Regions from separate parts of the Rhodopseudomonas telluris genome, predicted to be linked through region 3. Evidence: riboswitches for the same ligand, from Rfam matches in the RefSeq annotation. Region 3 holds a riboswitch; each other region holds the start of a gene.
What was found. A riboswitch is a leader RNA that binds a small molecule or an ion and turns the genes downstream of it on or off. The one in region 3 is predicted to bind cobalamin.
Positions count from the first base shown of each region.

Region 1: it holds a riboswitch for cobalamin, as region 3 does, so the genes downstream of both, cobT (nicotinate-nucleotide--dimethylbenzimidazole phosphoribosyltransferase) here and ACFFJ6_RS00370 (DUF1636 family protein) in region 3, are expected to answer to the same signal.
Region 2: it holds a riboswitch for cobalamin, as region 3 does, so the genes downstream of both, ACFFJ6_RS10115 (TonB-dependent receptor) here and ACFFJ6_RS00370 (DUF1636 family protein) in region 3, are expected to answer to the same signal.
Region 4: it holds a riboswitch for cobalamin, as region 3 does, so the genes downstream of both, ACFFJ6_RS10545 (TonB-dependent receptor) here and ACFFJ6_RS00370 (DUF1636 family protein) in region 3, are expected to answer to the same signal.

Region 1 covers NZ_JBHLWM010000001.1:1,196,852-1,202,082, reverse strand. Annotated here, with positions in the region: gene ACFFJ6_RS05490 (MATE family efflux transporter) at 1-1,193, shown strand, start outside; gene ACFFJ6_RS05485 (DUF2147 domain-containing protein) at 1,328-1,771, shown strand; gene ACFFJ6_RS05480 (DUF3095 domain-containing protein) at 1,788-2,939, opposite strand; gene ACFFJ6_RS05475 (hypothetical protein) at 3,018-3,173, opposite strand; cobalamin riboswitch at 3,384-3,590, shown strand; gene cobT (nicotinate-nucleotide--dimethylbenzimidazole phosphoribosyltransferase) at 3,777-4,841, shown strand; gene cobS (adenosylcobinamide-GDP ribazoletransferase) at 4,838-5,231, shown strand, end outside.
Region 2 covers NZ_JBHLWM010000004.1:37,170-42,400, reverse strand. Annotated here, with positions in the region: gene ACFFJ6_RS10115 (TonB-dependent receptor) at 1-1,692, opposite strand, end outside; cobalamin riboswitch at 1,799-1,996, opposite strand; gene typA (translational GTPase TypA) at 2,574-4,397, shown strand; gene ACFFJ6_RS10105 (flavin monoamine oxidase family protein) at 4,515-5,231, shown strand, end outside.
Region 3 covers NZ_JBHLWM010000001.1:76,856-82,086, reverse strand. Annotated here, with positions in the region: gene ACFFJ6_RS00395 (FmdB family zinc ribbon protein) at 22-234, shown strand; gene ACFFJ6_RS00390 (hypothetical protein) at 348-827, shown strand; gene ACFFJ6_RS00385 (hypothetical protein) at 1,102-1,347, opposite strand; gene bluB (5,6-dimethylbenzimidazole synthase) at 1,488-2,159, opposite strand; gene cobT (nicotinate-nucleotide--dimethylbenzimidazole phosphoribosyltransferase) at 2,178-3,233, opposite strand; cobalamin riboswitch at 3,330-3,545, shown strand; gene ACFFJ6_RS00370 (DUF1636 family protein) at 3,668-4,117, shown strand; gene cobU (bifunctional adenosylcobinamide kinase/adenosylcobinamide-phosphate guanylyltransferase) at 4,114-4,641, shown strand; gene cobW (cobalamin biosynthesis protein CobW) at 4,643-5,231, shown strand, end outside.
Region 4 covers NZ_JBHLWM010000004.1:138,427-143,657, reverse strand. Annotated here, with positions in the region: gene ACFFJ6_RS10560 (MFS transporter) at 1-255, opposite strand, end outside; gene ACFFJ6_RS10555 (MFS transporter) at 340-1,587, opposite strand; gene ACFFJ6_RS10550 (DUF938 domain-containing protein) at 1,687-2,388, opposite strand; cobalamin riboswitch at 2,522-2,721, shown strand; gene ACFFJ6_RS10545 (TonB-dependent receptor) at 2,826-4,922, shown strand; gene ACFFJ6_RS10540 (hypothetical protein) at 5,051-5,231, shown strand, end outside.

The DNA.
Region 1 (5,231 bases), 1.1 Mb from region 3:
TGGCGGCGATCGCCTTGGTGTTTCCGTTCGCGATGCTGACGCAGATGATGTCGGCCGGCGCGATGGGCGGCGGCGTCTCCTCGGCGGTCAGCCGCGCGCTCGGCGCAGGCGATCGCGCGCGCGCCGAAGCGCTGGCGCTGCACGCTGTGATCATCGGACTGTGCGGCGGCCTGTTGTTCACGCTGATCATGCAGCTGTTCGGCCGCTCGCTGTTCATGCTGCTCGGCGGCCGCGGCGACGTGCTCGAACAGGCGTGCAGCTATTCGGTCGTGCTGTTTTCCGGCGCGGTGTCGATCTGGCTGGTCAACACGCTGGCCTCGGTGCTGCGCGGCACCGGCGACATGGTGCTGCCCTCCGCGACGCTGCTGGTGGTCGCGGTGCTGCAGATCGCGATCGGCGGCACGTTCGGCCTCGGCCTGTTCGGCATGCCGCGGCTCGGCATGCCGGGCGTCGCATCGGGGCAACTCGTCGCGTTCTCGCTCGGCACGCTGTTCCTGCTGATCTACATGGCGAGCGGCCGCGCGCGCGTGAGGCTGCGCGCCGGATCCTTCGTGTTCGAGCGGCGGATGTTTCTCGACATCCTCAAGGTCGGTGCGATGGCCTGCCTCGCGCCGCTGCAATCGGTGCTGACCATCCTGATCTTCACCAAGATCCTGGCGACCTACGGCACTGCGACGCTGGCCGGCTACGGCATCGGCTCGCGTCTGGAATTCCTGCTGATCCCGATCGCGTTCGCGGTCGGCGTCGCCTCGATCCCGATGGTCGGCATGGCGGTCGGCGCCGGCCAGGTGGCGCGCGCACGGCGCGTGGCGTGGACCTCGGGCGCCGCGTCGGCGCTGATCCTCGGGGTGATCGGCCTGGTGCTGGCGATTTATCCGGCGCTGTGGGTGTCGCTGTTCACCGCCGATCCCGCGGTGACCGCAGCGGCGCATTCCTACTTCCACTGGGCGGGGCCGGCCTTCCCGTTCTTCGGTCTCGGCGTGACACTGTACTTCGCCTCGCAGGGCGCCGCGAAAGTCGGCGGCCCGGTGCTCGCCGCGAGCGCGCGGCTGATGCTGGTGGCGATCGGCGGCACCGCGCTGATGATCAGCGGCGCGCCGTCGTGGACGCTGTTCGCCCTGGTGACGGCGGCGATGGTGGTTTACGGGCTGGGCACCGTGACGGCGATTCATCTGACACGCTGGGTCAAATGAATCCTGCGGACCTCCGTATCTTGTGTCTGTTTGTGTCCGTCATGCCTTTGCCACGAATCCGGCTCCTCTGCTAAGGCATGCGCTGCACCGCACCGACGCGACGTGCTGCGCACTGGACGATGCCTGGAGGATAGATGACCACCCGATCCGCACTCTTCGCCGCTGCATTGCTCGCTGCGCTGGCGCCTGCCGCTGCGCTCGCGCAATCAGCGCCCGGCCCGCAGGGCACCTGGCTGACTCAGGCCGGCGACGCCAAGGTGCGTATCAAGAGCTGTGGCCCGGCCCTGTGCGGCACGATCATCTGGCTGAAGCAGCCGATCGATCCCAACACCGGCAAGCCGCAGGTCGACGACAAGAACCCGGATCCGGCCCGCGCCTCACGCCCGGTGATCGGGCTGCAGATCTTCGGCGACATGCGGCCGGTGTCGCAGGGCAAATGGTCGGGCCACATCTACAACGCCGACGACGGCAAGACCTACGAGGCCAACCTGTCGCACACAGGCCCGACCTCGCTGCATGTCGAGGGCTGCGTCGGCTCGCTGTGCGGCGGCGAGAACTGGACCTTCGAGGGACGCTGACGATCGGCGGCGCGCCTCACGCGCGCATCGCCTTCAGCGCCACCGCCGCGGCGGCATAGCCGCCGCCTGCGCCGTCGACGAAATGCACATGATCGCTGCGCGCCGCCGACGGCGTGAAGCAGGTCATCATCGCCGCGTCCTGGCGAAACACGCCGTAACGGGCGATGCCCGCGGCGGCGGCCTCCGCCAGCCGCTGCTCCAGCGCGTCGGCGACATCGGGCGGACAATCCAGGATCATCCGCAATCCGTCGTCGTATTTGCGGAAGTCGGAATTCTCCGGCACCTGCGCCATATAGGTTTGCGGCACGAAGCCTCGGAAGCTGATGCCGAACCGCATGATCACATAGACGAACAGCGTCCAGAGCAGAACGCCGACGCGGCGCAGCAGCAACGGACCGCCGCCGGCTGCCCGCGCTTCCAGCTCGAAGCCCGCGGGTGGCCATCGCATCGTCGGCCCCTGAGACGGCACGGGCCGGCCGGCGTCGGGACTGCGCTCGGTCAGGGCCACCACCTGTTCGACCAGCGCGCGAAACGCCGCGCTGTCGGCGCTGACGGTGGGCACCAGCAGCAGCGTCAGGATCACGCCGTGGGCCGCCGGGATCGTCTCGAACCGGCACGACAAACCACTGAGATCGGGCATCGTCCCGGCAGGAGCCGGATCGATCAGGAATTCGCCGCGTTTCATCGCGGCTTCCGCCCAGCCGAGACCGCCGCCCGCAAACATCGCGTAGCGAACATGCGGCGACGGCGCGAACCGCGCGATGCGGACGTCGAGCCCGCGATCCCGGATCGTTGCGACCGGCACCAACGCGATGCGCAGCGTCAGCTCGAGTTCGTCGCGGACCCAGGCGGCCGCGGCCGCCATCGCATCACGGGCCACGGCGAGATCGTGCGGCGCGACCGCGAAGCTCGCGCCGTCGCCGCCGAACACAAACGGAAAATCGCGACCCTGCAGCGCGTTGGCAATCGCCGCGATCACCGAGGCGCCCGCCATGTTGACGGCCTTGTAGCGCTGCGCGGCGATGGCCCCGGTGGAATTGACGATGTCGGCCGTCCCGACCACCCAATCGTCGGGCACCGAGGCGTAAAGCGCCGGGTCCATCAGGTTGGCGAACCCGGAGAACACCGGCACGCGGTCGTAGAACGAGTCGCTGTTCGCCACGGTCATAAACGCAAGCTCCAGTCGATGCCGCACAGATACGGCGTCGCCGGCCGCCGGTTTGCGTGGAAGCGGCCTCGGCCGCGATCAGTCACCTTTGGCGCAAAGCCCGAACATGGCCGTCACCGATCCCCGCACGCAACGCGTCAGGGTGATGTCGGTGTACAGGCCGTAGGCGAAAACCGCCAAGGCGAGCAGGACGATGATGCCGAGCGATTTCAAGCGATCCAGTTCCCTCTGCACGGCGGCCCGATCCGATGCCGGACGCCGCGTGGCCGATCCTCTCACAGCTTTGGCGGCGACTTAGAGCAGAATCGCGGCATGCCGATCAACCGCTTCGCATCCGGGCGCTCCTAAAATGCGCCGGCGGCGCGCTCGCCCGGCGCCGTTGCACCTTCGTCTGAACGCGCGCCCGACGGTGGCAACTAATGTTGCGCCGGGCGGTGCCGCGTGCTCTTGTGCGGCATCTTCGGTGCCCTTTCTCGAAAGGGTGAAACGGGAATGCGGTGAGGCGAGCGATCGCCGAGGCCGCGGCTGCCCCCGCAACTGTAAGCGGATCGTCTCCGATCACACCAGCCACTGCGGCCATTCTCCGGCCTCGGGAAGGCGATCGGGACAACATTCGCGAGCCAGGAGACCGGCCGGAGATCTGCGCAATGCCATTCGACGGTGGGTCGAAGAAGGACGTTCCGATGCCGCATCCGCTTCCGACGTAGTCCGTCCCCACAACAGCCGCGCCTGATCGCCGACCTCTGCGCATGCGCGCGCGGTGGCGCGACGCGATCTGCCGCTGGGCCGTGTCGCCCGCTCCGCATCCGAACGATCTTGCCTCGACGAATTCGTACCATGCACGCTCCCCTCGACCATTTCGCGACCTTGGCGGTCTCCGCCGTCGACAACTCGCTTGAACCCACGCTCCGCGCCCGGATCGACGGCAAGGCCAAGCCGCCGGGCTCGCTCGGCCGGCTGGAGGACCTCGCCGTCCAGCTCGGGCTGATCTGGCACCCGGCGCCGCCGCGCACCGATCGTGCGATGGTGTTCGTGTTCGCCGGCGATCACGGCCTCGCCGAAGACCACGTCTCGCCCTACCCGGCGAGCGTCACGCAGGCGATGGTCGCGGCCTATCTGGCGGGCTGTGCCGGCATGAACGTACTGGCGAAAGCCGCCGCGACCGAAGTGTGTGTGGTCGACGCCGGCATTGCGGCGGATGTGCCACCGCATCCCGGACTGATCGACCGCAAGATCGGCTACGGCACGCGCAATGCCAGTCGTGAGCCCGCGATGAGCATCGACGACGCCCGCCGCGCGCTCAGCGCCTCGATCGCACTGGTGTCCGACGCGATCGACGGCGGCATCGATATCGTGGCGATCGGCGAAATGGGCATCGGCAACACCACGTCGGCGGCGCTGATCGCGCATCGCCTCACCGGCACGCCGATCGGCGATTGCGTCGGCCGCGGCGCGGGGCTCGACGACGCTGGCGTCTTGCACAAGCGCGCCATCGCGCAAAAGGCGGCCGCGCGCACGGCAGCGAGCGCGCCGCTCGAGGTGCTGGCCGAATTCGGCGGCTACGAGATCGCCATGATGGCCGGCGCTGTGCTGGCCGCCGCGGCCAAGCGCCGGCCGGTGGTGATCGACGGCTTCATCGCCAGCGCCGCCGCGCTGGTCGCGGTGCGGCTGCATCCGGCCGCGCGGGCCTATTGCGTGTTCTCGCATCGCTCGGCCGAGCGCGGCCATGCCGTACTGCTGGAGGCGATGGCGGCGACGCCCTATCTCGATCTCGGCTTCCGGCTCGGCGAAGGCACCGGCGCGCTGATGGCGATCCCGCTGGTGCGGGCGGCCGCCGGCATTCTGACCGAGCTGGCGGACTTGTCCGACGTGCTGGCCGGCCGCCTTGGACAGACGCAGTGACGCCCGCACTCCGCCCGTTTTTCAACGCGCTGCAATTCATGACGATCCTGCCAGCGCCGCGCGCCGCGCAGTTCGACGATGGCTGGCTGCTCCCCGCCGCCAAGTACTTTCCTCTAGTCGGCGCGCTGATCGGCCTCTTCTGCGGCGGCGTGCTGATCGCGACGTCGGCGATCTGGTCGGGGCTGGTGCCGGCCGTGTTGTCGGTGATCGCCGGCGTGGCGCTCACCGGCGCGCTGCATGAGGACGGCATTGCCGACAGCGCGGATGGGCTGTTCGGCGGCCGCACGCGCGAGCAGCGGCTGACGATTATCAAGGACAGCCGGATCGGCAATTACGGCGCCGTCACACTGATCGCCAGCCTGATCATTCGCATCGCCGCGCTGGCGACAC
Region 2 (5,231 bases), on a different contig from region 3:
CACCTGCTTGCCGGTCGACAGCGCGAAATCGCGGTTGACGCCCGTCATGGTGATCAGGTTGGTGACCGGATCGACCGCGGTCGAATACTGGCCGTAGAATGCCAGATCCTTGATCGGCGTGTACACCAGACCGGCCCGCCAGCTCGGAGCCGAGTAAGTCTTTTCGAAACTGTTGGAGGGCGTCAGGAAGTCGGTGCGCTCGACGGTCGGATGGTCCGATCGCACGCCGCCGACCACCGCCAACTGATCGGTGAGGCTGAGACGGTTTTCGGCGAACAGGCCGTACTGCATCGTCTGCGTATGGAAGCTCGGCCGCGTCGGGCTCACCGGCAGGAAATAGCCTGGATCGAAATTGTAAGGCGTGACCGAGGACGTGCCCGCATAGGGCGAGTTGTTGGTGTGGGTGAAGGTGATGCGATTGACGTCGAAGCCGGCGACGAACTCGTTGGCGAGGCCGAACAGATGGCCGCGCAGCGTGGTGTCGAAGCGGTTGCCGACCTGCTCCTGGTCGTGGAAGATCTCGATATAGGAGCTGCGGTTGATCTGCCCCGTCGCCGGATTGAACGCGTAGCTCTCGACGTCCTTCCAGTGCCGGTGTGTGCTGAGATAATAGGTGACGTTCTTCACCGAGACGCCTTCGGCGACGTCCCATTCGGTCTTGAGCTGGGTCCAGTTGTCGCGATAGCGGATCGACGCGTCGCCGACATTGTAGTTCTGGAAGCGCAGCGACTCGTCGAGCCGGCCGTTCACCAGCGGCGTGCCGAAATAGCGCGACGGGCTGCGGTCGGCGTAGTCCTCGCTCAGCGTGAAGGCGAGATTGTCGGCCGCCTGCACCCGGATCGAGCCGGACACCGCGACGTTCGAGGTCTTGTCACGATCGACCCAGCCGTCCGACATGTTGCCGATCGCGGCGAGCCGGTAGCTGACGTTCGGATTGATCGGGCCGGCCGAATCGACTGCAAGCCGCCGCGTCAGGTTGGTATCGAGCGAGAGCTCGGCCTCGTTGCGCGGCAGCCACGACGGCTTCTTCGGGATCACGTTGATGGCGCCGCCGATCGCGCCCTCGCCGTACATCACCGAGGCCGGGCCGCGCAGCACTTCGATGCGCTGCGCCGTCCAGGTGTCGAACGGGAACGTCATGGTGCCCGAGCCGACATACATCCGGGTGCCGTCGTACAGCGACATCACCGTGCCGTTGCCGGTGAAGCCGCGGGTGTTGAAGGCGAGCCCGCCATTGCCGGGCGCGGGGCTCGCGGTGAAGCCGGCCGCGTTCTGCGTCACCGCATCGATCACGTTGTGCTGGCCGCGCTCGGCGATGGTGTCGGCGGTGATGATCTCGACGCTGGCCGGCGTCTGCAGCGGCGTCAGATTGAGCCGGCTCGCACTGGAGGCCGGGGTGCCGAGATTGAAGGTCGGCGCCGCGGCGGTGCTGGCCGTGGCCGCCTGCGTTGGTGTGGGGGCCGGCGCCGGTGCCGCGGCGGAACGCGCGGCCGGGCGACGCTGGCGCGATGAGCCGGCATTGGCGGCCGCGCGCGGCTTCGACGGCTGGGCGCTCTGGCCTTCGACCACGATCGGATCGAGCCCGCGCGTGGCGGTCTGGGCATGGCCGGCAGCCGGCCAGATCAGGGAAATCAAGGCAACGGACGACAGGAGGCGCCGGTTACGCCCGGCGGCGTTGAGAACGGGAGTCATGAATTTGCTCGCGGCAAACGTGGCACGTCACCGCGAACGAGGTCTGACCGCAGCGTTGGACGCTGCAGCTCGACACCCATCAGGACACCCCGCCCGATGTGCTCGCGTGTGACCACGAACGACGGCAGGTCTCCTGGCTCGCGGGTCGCTGCCTTTCGCCGCCTTCCCGGGCTTTTGGCCCAGTGGCGCTTGGCGAAAGGCTCGCCGCTCACAGTTGCGGGGGCAGCCGCGGATTCGGATTCCTGAAAACCCTCACCGCATTCCCTATTGATCCCTTGCGGGAACCGTCGCCGGCTACCGTAGGGGGCGGCGTGGCGGGCTGTCAACGCGGACGCTGACGCGATCCCCATGCGGGCCCGCAGGAGCGCTGAGATTGATTTCGGTGGCGCGGGTGCGCGCGTGCGAGGGAGCTCGGACTTAACGGAGTCCGGCACAAGGTCGATCATGGGAAGCCTTCAGGAGAGGAATCCAGGGTATGTAATGTTATAACGTTACGTATTTTTCGGCAAGTCCCCACCACGAGTCGCCCCCGGAGCTGTCAGGAAAAGCGGGACTTCGGGTCAACGCAGAGCAGCGCGGCAATACCTTTGGAGCGCACCTCGATCAGCGCTCGGGGAATGGCCCGCAGGGGCCGCGCAAGCCTTGGACGGCGCACGAGAAATCATAAAAGTCCCGACCGTCATTGATTTTTCGCGATTTTTGAGTATATTGCGTCGCAACGCGTGCAAGTGCCCGGCCCTCATTTGGCCGGGCCTGTTTTTTGGAATTGCCCCGCGCGTTTCAGACATCGGCAGACTGCGGCGCGCCTCCGGCGCATCCCGTGGTGTGCCTGCAATCGCGCTGATGCTTGGCAACCGGCCGCAGGACCCGACAGAGAGCCCATGAACCTCCGTAACATCGCCATTATCGCCCACGTCGACCACGGCAAGACCACCCTCGTCGACAAGCTGCTGCAGCAGTCCGGCACCTATCGCGACAACCAGCGCCAGGTCGAACGGGCGATGGACTCGAACGATCTCGAGCGCGAGCGCGGTATCACCATTCTGGCCAAGTGCACCTCGGTGGTGTGGGGCGAGACGCATATCAACATCGTCGACACCCCCGGCCACGCCGATTTCGGCGGCGAGGTCGAACGCATCTTGTCGATGGTCGACGGCGTGATCGTGCTGGTCGACGCCGCCGAAGGCCCGATGCCGCAGACCAAGTTCGTGGTCGGCAAGGCGCTGAAGCTCGGCCTCAAGCCGATCGTCGCCATCAACAAGGTTGACCGCTCCGACGCGCGCGTCACCGAAGTCGTCAACGAAGTGTTCGACCTGTTCGCAGCGCTCGACGCCACCGACGAGCAGCTCGACTTCCCGATCCTGTACGGCTCGGGCAAGAACGGCTGGATGTCGGACAAGCCGGACGGCGATTCGAGCGAAGGCATGAAGCCGCTGTTCGAGCTCGTGCTCAAGCACGTCCACCCGCCGGTGGTGGAAGACGGCCCGTTCCGCCTGCTCGGTACCATCCTCGAAGCCAACCCCTACCTCGGCCGCATCATCACCGGCCGCATCGCGTCGGGCACGTTGAAGCCGAACCAGGCCGTCAAGGTGCTGTCGCGTGACGGCAAGCTGGTCGAACAGGGCCGCATCACCAAGATCCTCGCGTTCCGCGGCCTCGAGCGCGTGCCGCTCGACATCGCCGAAGCCGGCGACATCGTCGCAATCGCGGGCCTCACCAAGGGCACCGTCGCCGACACCTTCTGCGATCCGGCGGTCGACACCCCGATCCAGGCCCAGGCGATCGATCCGCCGACCGTCTCGATGTCGTTCATCGTCAACAACTCGCCGCTCGCCGGCACCGAAGGCGACAAGGTCACCAGCCGCCTGATCCGCGACCGCCTGATGCGCGAAGCCGAAGGCAACGTCGCGCTGCGCGTCGTCGAATCCGCCGACAAGGACGCGATGGAAGTGTCCGGCCGCGGCGAATTGCAGCTCGCGATCCTGATCGAGAACATGCGCCGCGAAGGCTTCGAGCTGTCGGTGTCGCGTCCGCGCGTCGTTCTGACCCGCGACGAAAACGGCCAGCTGCTCGAGCCGGTCGAGGAAGTCGTGATCGACGTCGACGAGGAATTCTCCGGCGTCGTCGTGCAGAAGATGAGCGAGCGCAAGGCCGAGATGATCGAGATGCGGCCGTCGGGCGGCAATCGTCTGCGCCTGGTGTTCTACGCGCCGACCCGCGGCCTGATCGGTTACCAGGGCGAACTGATGACCGACACCAAGGGTACGGCCATCATGAACCGGCTGTTCCACAACTACCTGCCGTATCGCGGCGAGATCCAGGGCCGGCGCAACGGCGTCCTGATCTCCAACGATCAGGGCGAGGCGGTCGCCTACGCGATGTTCAAGCTGGAAGATCGCGGCCCGATGATGATCGAGCCGGGCTGGAAGGTCTACAAGGGCATGATCGTCGGCGAGCACACCCGCGACAACGATCTCGAGATCAACGTGCTCAAGGGCAAGCAGCTCACCAACATCCGCACCACCTCGAAGGACGAGGCGGTCCGCCTGACCCCGCCGATCCGCATGACGCTGGAAAAGGCGCTGGCCTATATCGAGGACGACGAGCTGGTCGAGATCACGCCGAAGTCGATCCGGCTGCGCAAGCGCCTGCTCGACCCCAACGAGCGCAAGCGCGCCGAGAAGAGCAAGCAGGCGGTCGCCTGATCTTTAGGAACCTTCGCGACTTCCGAATACTCAATGCCCGGCCACGTGCCGGGCATTGTCGTTTCCGGCGCGTTCCACGACATCGAAGTGCCGTGACGCGCATGTTAAGATCGACCCATGTCTGAGCAGAATTTCCCTTCCTCCATCGACGTCGCCATCATCGGCGCCGGCGCCGCCGGGCTCGGCGCGGCGCGCGCGCTGGAGCAATCCGGCCTGTCGGTGATCGTGCTGGAAGCGCGTGACCGAATCGGCGGCCGCGCTTTCACCCGCATGGTGACGCCCGAGATCGCATTCGACGTCGGCTGCGGCTGGCTGCATTCGGCGAATGAGAACTCCTTCGTCGGCATCGCCAAGCAGCTCGGCATCGCCATCGACAAGACGCATCCGCCGTGGGGCGAAGCGAGCTTCGGCGACGTGTTTCCGAAGCGCGAGCGCGCCGCCTTCGGCAAGGCGATCGACAAGTTCTACGACCGCGTCTGGCGCGCGTCGAAGAAGAAGGCCGACGCACCGGCCGCCACCCTGCTCGTGCCAGGCGATCCCTGGAATCCGATGATCGACGCGGTGTCGACCTATGTGAACGGCGCCGAACTCGATCGCGTATCGATCCACGATCTCGAAGCCTATCGCGACACCGGGATCAACTGGCGGATCCGCGAGGGCTACGGCTCGCTGGTCGCCGCCTATGGGGCGCCCTGCCCCGTGGTGCTCAACTGCGCGGTCGAGCTGATCGACCACAGCGGACTGAGCATCAAACTCACAACCACGCAGGGCACGCTGACGGCCGGCAAAGTGATTATCACCGTGCCGACCAATCTGATCGCCGACGAGACGATC
Region 3 (5,231 bases):
CGTTCCGCCCAGGAGATCGTCATGCCGATCTACGGTTATGTCTGTAACAAATGCGGGCACCGCTTCGAAACGCTGCTGTACGCGAACGAGACCGCTGCCTGCCCGACCTGTGAAAGCACCGACCTCGACCAGCAATTGTCGCTGATCGCCAAGCCGGCCAAAGCCGGTCCGGACGTGCCGATGTGCGACGGCGCCGGCGGATGCGGGCGTTGCATGCCGGATCTCTGCGCCTAGGGCCGCTGCGCCTGCGGCGGCCTGCGTCGCCGTGCGAAGGCCCCGGCGCGGAACGACGCGCGACTTTCGCCGTTCTGCCCGCTGAACTCTTTCCTCAAACGGCAGCAAAGCAGATGGCGCACGTCACCCGCGTATTCGACAGTCCTGGCCGCGCGCAGGCCGCGCTCGACGAATTGAAGGCCCAAGGCTTCAGCAATGCGGAGCTTGTCCCGGGCCCGAACGGCCAGGGCGGCACCACGCTACGGCTCGAGCCTGCGTTCGGCACCGGGCTGCGGGCCGAGGAGATCCTGAACCGCCACGCCCGCAGCGGACCACCGTCGGGCAGGTCGGCCGCAGCTGCGAAGCCGGCGGTCGCCGAGGCGCCTCCGACCGTATCACCCGCGGCAGCGCGCAGCGCGCCTCCCGAGGCCACTGCCAAGCCGACCCCGCCTCACCGCAACGGCTCGCATGAAGGCGTCAGAACCGGCCCACGCACGCTGTCGCAGTTGCTCGGAATCCCGGAACTGATCGATTCCGATACGTTCTTTTCCGGCTTCCCGCTGCTGATCCGTCCGAGCCCGAAGCGCACCGAAGAGCGAACCAAGCGCACCTAGGCGCTTCATCGGCTGAGAGGCTTTGCAATCAGCTAGCCCCGTTTCCACCCGTCATGCCCGGCCTTGTGCCGGGCATCGACGTGTTGCAGCCGAAACGCGAGACGACCGTAGAGGCTGGGATGAGCCGGGCACGACAGAAGCTATGCGCATACGACGCGCTCTAGAAGGCACTGAGACGCGGTGCAGTGCGCAATGGTTCGAGGCGGCGGTACCCGCCCCCTCACCATGGCGTCGCCCCGGTGATCAGTCCGACAGCGCCTGATCTCGCCGACAGCTAGTCGGCCTTTTCGGTCGTCCGGGTGTTGGTGCGACGCGCCGCGGATGCGCTGGCGCCGGCTTCGCTGCAGGGAATGGGCGTCCAGCTTCCGTCCGGCGCCTTCATGTAGGAGCTGCAGCCGTTCGACGTCGCCTCGGCGGCGTTGCGCTGCTGGCCTTGATTGTTGGCCATGGCCGACGCGGACAGCAGTGTGGTCGCAGCCAGGGTGGCAATGCCGATGCGGGGTAGGCGTGAAAAGATCATGTCCGGTCCTCCATTGTCGGAACGGGCCGGACTATTCAGACAAATTGTGACAACTTCTTGCAAAAGCCGGGAGCGGACAGCCGCTTTGCTTAACGACTGTTAAAAACCCGCCGCGATCAGTACGATCGCGTACTAACGCTTCAGCGATACAGCACGCCGCGCCCGACCGAGGTGCGGTCCTGCCAATGGAGGCGGACGAGTTCGGGGTCGACGTGCTCCTCGACCGGCCAGCCGACGCACAGATAGGCGATGAACTTCCAGTCCGCCGGCACATCCAGATCGGCCGTCGCCGACCCCGGATCGAGGATCGAGACCCAGCCGACGCCGAGACCGAGCGCGCGTGCTGCCAGCCAGAACGTCTCGATCATCGTCACCACCGAGTAATCCAGCGCTTCCGGCATGGTCTGGCGGCCGACGCCGAGCCCCTGCGGCGTCGCGCGGTCGCAGAACAGCGCGAATTGCCGCGGCGCGACGTCCATGCCTTCGAGCTTGAGCTGCGCATACTGCGCGGCGCGCTGGCCGCGATAGACGCTTGCCGCCATCTCGTTGCAGCGGACAAAATTGTCGCGCATCCTGGCGCGCATCGGCGCGCTGTCGACGCTGACCCAGCGCCACGGCTGGCTGTTGCCGACCGACGGCGAGAGCTGGGCGAGATCGAGCAGATGCTCGACCAGCGCCGGATCGACCGGATCAGGCTTGAAGCGGCGCACGTCGCGCCGCCACGCGATCAGCTCGGCCAGCTTCTGCTGAAACACAGCATCGAATACCGGCGGCTCCGCATTGAGCCTGGCGACGTCGTGATCCACGCTCATGCTGCTCTCCTGATCGCCTTACAGTTTGCCCGCCAGGACATCGGACAGGTCCGCCACATCGGTCATCAGCCGCGCCGCAGCGCGCAGCAGCGGGATCGCGAGGATCGCGCCGGTGCCTTCGCCGAGCCGCAGCTCGAGATCCAGCAGGGGCCTGGCTTCGAGCGCCTGAAGCGCGAGATCGTGGCCGCGCTCGGCGGAGCGATGCGCGAACACGCAGTAGCCGCGCGCCGCCGGCGCCAGCCGCACCGCGAGCAGCGCGGCCGCGGTGGCGATGAAGCCATCGACGATCACCGGCCGGCGCTGCGATGCCGCGCCGAGGATGGCGCCCGCCATCATGGCGATTTCCAGACCGCCGAATTCGCACAGCACCTCGAACGGCGCGGTCGCCGCGCTGCGCGCGGCCGCCATCTCGATCGCGGCCCGCTTCTTCGCCATGCCGGGCGCGTCCTGCCCGGCGCCGACGCCGATACAGGCATCGAGCGGCGCCGGCCCCAGGCGGTGCAGCAGCAGCGACGACGACGCGGTGTTGCCGATCCCCATCTCGCCGAGCGCGATGATCTCGGCGCCGGCCTTGATCTCCGCGATCGCCAGCTCGGCACCGCGATTCAGCGCCAGCGCCGCCTCGTCCGGCGTCATCGCCGGCTCGCGCGCGGCGTTGCCGGTGCCCATCCGCACCTTGGCGTCGATCAGGTCGGGATGATTCGGCAGTTCGGCGGCGACGCCGGCGTCGATCACCCGGACGTCGACATGACTGCCGGCCGCGAACGCGTTGGCGCAAGCCTTGCCGGCCAGATAGGTCATCACCATCGCCACCGTAACGGCGGAGGGATATTGCGACACGCCCTCGGCAGTGAGGCCATGGTCGCCGGCGAACACCATCAGCACTGCATTGTCGCACCGCGGCTCCGCCGGATGCCGTATCGCGCCGAGCGCGACCGCCAGGTCCTCGATGCGGCCGAGCGAGCCCGGCGGCTTGGCCTTGCCGTCGATTCGCGCGCGCAGCGCGGTTTCGGTCGCGCGGTCCACCGGCGCGATCGTCGGCGGCTGCCAGGCAACGAGAGTGTCTGTCGGCATGGTCGGCCTCTGTGTATCGTGAACCTGCGCAAGTGGCGGAAGTCGGCGCGTACGTCAACACCACCTTCCGCGCGGTTGACCCCGGCGGTGGCCGCAGATACCGTGACCGATGATGGTCCTTCCGCAAGGAAGGTGAAAAGGGAATCCGGTGCGAGCGACGTTGGTCGGCTCAATCCCGGTGCTGCCCCCGCAACTGTAAGCGACGAGCCCGCGCCTCTGCCACTGGGACACTCCTGACGACAGGAGCCTGGGAAGGCGGCGACAGGGCAGCGACTCGCGAGCCAGGAGACCTGCCATCGCGAACAGTGCTTTGGAGGCGTCGGGGCGGGGTGCACCGGACGGAAAGCAGCACGGTGACGCATCCTTCGTCACCTCGCGCGGTCCGACAAAGCTCGAAGCTGTCAGGCGCCGACGGCGCAGCCGCGAGCGAGGGCATGGTGAGCCGCCCCACCGACCAACCCATCATCACGGCTGTTGCCGGCAATGCCGACGGAACACCGCGGCCGACCGGACCTGTGGTGATCAGCGTCTGCGTCTCCTGCAAATCCGCCGACGGCGCCAACGCCGGCACGCCGATGCTGGACGCGATGCGCGCCGCGCTCGGCGACGCCGCCGACGTCCGCGTGCGCCCGGTGCAATGCCTCAGCGTGTGCAAGCGCCCCACCACCGTCGCGGTGTCGAGCGCGGACGGCTACAATTTCGTGTTCGGCGATCTCGTCCCCGAGACGGCCGCCGAAGCCATCGCGTCGTTCGCGGCATCCTATCGTGACAGCCCTTACGGCCTGGTGCCGTGGCGGCAGCGCGCCGAGGTGCTGCGCAAGGGCATGGTGAGCCGGCTGCCGCCGCTCGGCTGGTCGCCCGACGACGGACGCGCGCCGACATGACCGCGCTCGTCTCCACGCTGGTGCTCGGCGGTGCCCGCTCCGGCAAGTCGGTGTTCGGCGAGAAGCTGGTCGCCGGCAGCGGCCTCACCAAGATCTATCTCGCCACCGCAACGCGCAGCGACGACGAGATGGCCGAGCGCATCGCGCATCACCGCAATCGCCGCGGCTTTTCCGGCTGGACCACCGTCGAGGAGCCGCTCGCGCTGGTCGATGCGCTGACCCGCGAGGCCGGCCGCGGCCGCGCCGTGTTGGTCGACTGCCTGACACTGTGGCTGTTCAACCTGATGGAGGCCGGCCGCGATCCCGAGGTCGAGGCCAAGCGGCTGACCCGCTATCTCGGTGTCGCCACCGCGCCGATCGTGATGGTGTCCAACGAGGTCGGCCTCGGCCTGGTGCCGGAGACGCCGCTCGGCCGCGCCTTCCGCGACGCGCAGGGCCGCCTCAACCAGATCGTCGCCGCCACCGTCCCCCAAGTCGTGTTCGTCGCAGCCGGCCTGCCGCTGTGGCTGAAGCAGGAGAACTAACATGTCCGCCCGCATTCCCGTCACCGTGCTGACCGGCTTTCTCGGCGCCGGCAAGACCACGCTGCTGCGGTCGCTGCTGACGCAGTCGAATGGCCGCCGCATCGCGGTGATCGTCAACGAATTCGGCGACGCCGGCTTCGACGGCGGCCTGATCGAGGATTGCGGCGACGCCGCCTGCGCGCCGGATGACATCGTCGAACTCACCAATGGCTGCATCTGCTGCACGGTGGCGGACGATTTCATTCCGACAATGGAGAAGCTGCTGAACCGTGACCGCCCGCTCGACGCGATCGTGATCGAGACCTCGGGCCTCGCCTTGCCGCAGCCGCTGCTGAAGGCGTTCGCGTGGCCGGCGGTGAAGACCCGCGCCACCGCCGACGGCGTCGTCACCGTGGTGGACGCGCTGGCGCTCAGCGAGAACCGCATCCCGCTCGACGACGACGCCACCAAGGCGAAGCGCGACGCCACCCATGACGATCCGGTCGAGGAAGTGTTCGAGGATCAGCTCGCCTGCGCCGATCTCGTGGTGCTGTCGAAGAGCGACCTCGTTTCGCCCGATCAGCTCGACGCGCTCGAAGCGAAGCTGGCAA
Region 4 (5,231 bases), on a different contig from region 3:
GCAGGTCTTCGGTCCGACGCGGCGGATCGCGTCGCCCACGAAGGCGACCAGCAGCGCACCGCCGAGATAGAAGAACGTCGTCGCGGTCGAGATCAGCGACGCCGGCCAGCCGTGCAGGCGCTGCAGCTCGGCGAGATACACCGACTGGCCGTAGAAGCCGAGGGCCCAGCTGAAGGTCGCGACCGCGAAACACACCGCGACGATGCGCCAGCCCTCATAGCGGATCGAGGTCTCGTCGGGGATCGATCCGGTCATCGCGGGCGATCAGCCAACATCGCGCAGCGCGCCATCGTTTCCCCCTCGCCGGCGCTTTGCGGCCGGGTCGTTTAGTTGTCGCAGTCAGACGCCCCGGTCGGCGAGTTCGACGGCTTGCGCGGCGATTGGCTTGCGCGATTTCGCCCAGCCGCTGATTGCCAGCACGATGAGGCCGAGCAGCACCGGCGGGAACACCGTGAGATTGACGGTGGTCCAGCCATAGTTCGCCAGCAGTTGCCCCGACGAGAACGAGCCCAGCGCCATCATGCCGAACACCAGGAAATCGTTGAACGCCTGCACCTTGTTCTTCTCGCTCGGCTGATGCGTCTCCAGCACCAGCGCGGAGGCGCCGACGAAGGCGAAGTTCCAGCCGACGCCGATGACGAACAGGGTCGCCCAGAAATGCGGGGCGGAGATGCCCATGATGCCGATCGAGGCGCCCGCCGCTTCCAGCACCAGCCCCAGCGCGACCACGCGCGGCGCGCCGAACCTGGCGATCAGCGAGCCGGTGACGAAACTCGGCGCGTACATCGCCACGATGTGCCATTGCAGGCCGAAGTTCGAATCGCTGACCGGCAAGCCGCACATCTGCATTGCCAGCGGCGCCGAGGTCATCACCAGATTCATCATCGGATAGGCGATGACGCCGCACAGCGCCGCGGCGATGAAGCGCGGCTGCCGCACGATCTGTAGCAGCGGCCGGCCGCCGGCGAGATCGGCCGGCTGCGGCTTCGGCGCATCGACGCTCCACAGCACCGCCATGGCGATCAGCGCCACCGCGGCCTGCACCACGTAGCTGAAGGCGAACAGATAAGGCTGCCAGATCTCCATGGTCCACTGCACCAGCTGCGGACCGAGTACGCCGGCGAACACGCCGCCGGCCATCACCCACGACACCGCCTTCGGGCGATAGTCGGCGCTGGCGCCATCGGCGGCGGCGAACCGATAGGATTGCGCCACCGCGCCATACAGCCCGCCGAGGAAGGTCGCGACGCAGAACAGCGCGAACGAGCCGTACAGAATGGCCAGCGCACCGAGCGCACCGGCAGCCGCGCCGCAGCCGGCGCCGATCATGAACGAGGCGCGGCGGCCATAGCGGCGCGCGATCGCGCCGGTCGGCAGCGTGCCGGCCGCGAGGCCGACCACGTACATCGAGATCGGCACGGTGGCGAGCGCGACGCTCGGCGCCAGCTGCGCGCCGATGATCGCACCGGTGGCGAAGATCACCGCCGCATTGGCGCCGGTCAGCGCCTGCGCGGCGGCGAGCCGCCAGACGTTGGAGCGCGCCCGCGCGTCGTCGGAAATCTCGCAGGTCGCGGTCGCGTCAACCATCGGGTGTTTCGCCCTTCATCCGGCCGGTGCATCGCCGGGCCGTGGAATCGGCCGGCATCATAGGCGGCGACGGTCTGCGATCAACTGCCGCAGGCGCGGCTAACCTATGCGCGGCCTTCCGCTTTCGCCGCTGCGGGCGAAGCCCAGGATGAGATTGTTGGCCGGCATCGCGATGATCTCGGTCAGGCGCAGGCCGTGCTCCGCGCCGAGCTGCTCCAGCTCGCCGACATCGCGCACGCCCCAATCGGGATTGGCGGCGCGCAGGCTGGCGTCGAACGCCGCATTGCTCGGCGCGGTGTGCTGGCCGTCCTGCTTGAACGGGCCGTAGAGGATGAGTTGGCCGTCCGGCCGCAACAGCCGGGCCGCGCCGGCGAACAGCCCCTGCGCCACCGGCCACGGTGCGATGTGCACCACATTGGCGCTGAACGTCGCGGCGAGCGAGGCGGGATCGCCGTCGCTCACCATCCCGGCGGGCCATGCCGGATCGGACAGATCGATCCGCCGCGGCTCCCGGATATTGGCGAGCCCGGAGTGCGCGCGCCATGCGGCGATGCTGCTCAGATGCTGCGGATGGATGTCGCTCGGCCACCAGACGATCTCGGGATGTTGACGCGCGAAGGCGACCACATGCTGGCCGGTGCCGCTGCCGGCCTCCAACACGTCGCCCGCGACGCCGTGCAGCAGGCGCGCGAGCACATCGCGGATCGCCTGCTGATTGCGATGAAACGCGGCGGCATCGAGCCGCCCATCGGATTCGACAGGCCGACCGTCCTTGCCGAATTCGACCACATAGTCCGCCATCGTCACCGCGCCTTGTTGAGCTGGATCAAGCCGCATTGTTACTCGCAAGCAACAGCCGCGGACAATCCCACCGGCGAGCGCAGCAACCGGGCCGGCCACCGCCAACGGCGAATTGACTCCACGCCGTCCGATACTTCTAGTTGAATGTGACGGTTCCTCTCACGAGGATGAAAAGGGAATGCGGTGCGGAGCTTCACGCTCTCAGGCCGCAGCTGTTCCCGCAACTGTAAGCGGTTCGACTTCTGTCGGAATGCCACTGGGACCTCGGCCCTGGGAAGGCGACGGAAGATATCACCCGCGAGCCAGGAGACCTGCCGTCATTCGTGGTCACACGCGAGAGTGCCGGTCGGGAATTGCAGGCATTGGTTTCACCCGCGCAAGCATGGTGATCCCTCGTTCGCTGTGACGTGCCACTGAACGTCCGGCCGAGGTTATCCATGCCGTCTTCTCACTCCGCTGCACCGCGCACGCGCGCGCTGCTGTGCTCCACCATCCTGGCTTCCAGCCTGTTCGCCACGCTCGCGCCTGCGGCCGCGCAGGACATGCTGCCCGCCATCAACGTCACCGCGACGCGCACCTCCGACGCGATCGTCGGCACCTCGAGCACAGTGATCACCGCCGACGACATCGCGCATTCGCCGGCGCAGACCGTGCAGGACATCATCGCGCAGACGCCCGGCGTGCAGACCACGTCGCTGTATGGCGGCGTCAACGGCACCGGCTCGTCGGTCGATTTGCGCGGCTTCGGCGCCACCGCGACCTCGAACACGCTGTTCCTGATCAACGGCCGCCGCCTCAACGACCTCGACCTGCAGGGCGTCGACCTGTCGAGCATCCCGCTGCAGTCGATCGAGCGCATCGAGATCACCCGCGGCGGCAGCGGCGCCGTGCTGTACGGCGACAACGCGGTCGGCGGCGTCATCAACATCGTCACCAAGAGCGGCACCGGCGGCCCGCCCGCGACGTTCCGCGCCGAAGGCGGCGTCGGCTCATTCAACCAGCGACTCGCCGCGGTGTCGGCGGCGTTCAATTCCGGGCCGTGGTCGACCTCTGCGTTCGCCAACGGCGTCCGCTCCGACGGCTACCGCTCCAACAACGCGCTGGAACAGAACAACGCGATCGGCGAACTGCGCTACACCACCGGCGATCTCAGCGCGTTCCTCAACATCTCCGGCGACAACCAGCGTCTCGGTCTGCCCGGCTCGCGGATCGTCGATCCCTCGATCGGCGTCAACCAGCTGCAGACCGACCGCAGCGGCACCAGCACGCCGTTCAACTTCGCCGACAAGCAGGGCGCCAACCTCACCGCCGGCTTCACCAAATCGCTGTGGGACGGCGCCGAGCTGATCGTCGATGGCGGCGTCCGCGACAAGCGGCAACAGGCCGGCTATTTCGGCGACGTGCCGCTGCAGAGCTTCAACGCGAGCTGGTTCGACGCGCATCTCCAGACCTGGTCGATCACGCCGCGGCTTAGCATCAAGAACGCGTTCTTCGGCCTGCCGTCGAAGATCCTCACGGGCCTCGACTATTACGACGCGACCTATGATTCCGACCGCGGCCAGTATCGCGGCACGCCGCCGGTGCACGTCTACAATCTGTCGCAGAAGACGCTGGCCGGTTATTGGCAGCAGACCATCGCCGTGCTGCCGAGCACCGACTTCTCGTATGGCGGCCGGGTGCAGAGCGTGAAGGTCGACGCCGCCGACCGGCTCAATCCGCTGGCGCCGGGCTATTTCGGCGAAGCGCAGGCGCAGCCGCTGAACAGCACCGAGACCCAGCATGCGCTGCATGTCGGCCTCGAGCATCGCTTCAACGACGTGTTCAGCGTGTTCGCCCGCGGAGCGCGCGCGTTCCGCACGCCGAATGTCGACGAGCGCGTCGCCTCGGGTCCGTCTTATGATGCGTTCTTCAATCCGATTCCGGGCACCTTCGCGCTGAAGACCCAGACCTCGGTCGACGTCGAAGGCGGCTTCCGGATCAAGTCCGGCCCGTTCGAGATGCAGACCAGCGTCTACAACATGGATCTGACCAACGAGATCCGCTACGACCCGGTGAACTTCTACAACACCAACCTCGATCCGACGCGTCGCACCGGGGCCGAGACCAGCTCGTCGGTGCGGATCAGCGACAATTTGCTGCTGCGCAGCGGCGCAGCCTATACGCGGGCGACGTTCCGCGAGGGCCCGCTCTCCGGCAACGACGTGCCGCTGGTGTCGCGCTATACGGCGAATGCCGGCGTGACCTGGAACGTCTGGCAGAAATACGTCGTGTTCGATGCCACCGCGCGGGTTTGGAGCAGCCGCTTCATGGACAACGACAATGCCAACGGCCAGGTCAAGATCCCGGCCAACGGCACCGTCGATGTCAAGCTGAGCGGCGAAGTCGACCACTTCTTCTGGTCGCTGAGCGTGATCAATCTGTTCAACGCGCAATATTACGATTACGCGGTGGCCAGCACTTTCACGCCCGGCCGTTACGGCGCGTATCCGCTGCCGGGCCGAACCTATCTGGCCAAGGCTGGCGTGACCTTCTGACCGGACATCACGTCGCGCCACACCGACTATCGTGCATGACAGGCCCCGGCAGCAAAAGCTGTCCCGGGGCCTTTTTTCTTGCTACACCCCGCGCTTCCCAATTCCCCGAAGACAATCGACGTGGACGAATGACGAACGACGAAAATTCCCGCCCCGCTGCACGCTCTGGCGCAGCCGCACAGGAGACCGACAGCGGCCGCGCTGAACGCGAGGCCGCTGCGAAGGCGACTCTCGACAACATGGCCCGGCTGAGGGCGTTGCGTCTGGCGCGCGAGGCCGCCGAACCGCAGCGCGCTCCGACCAAGACCA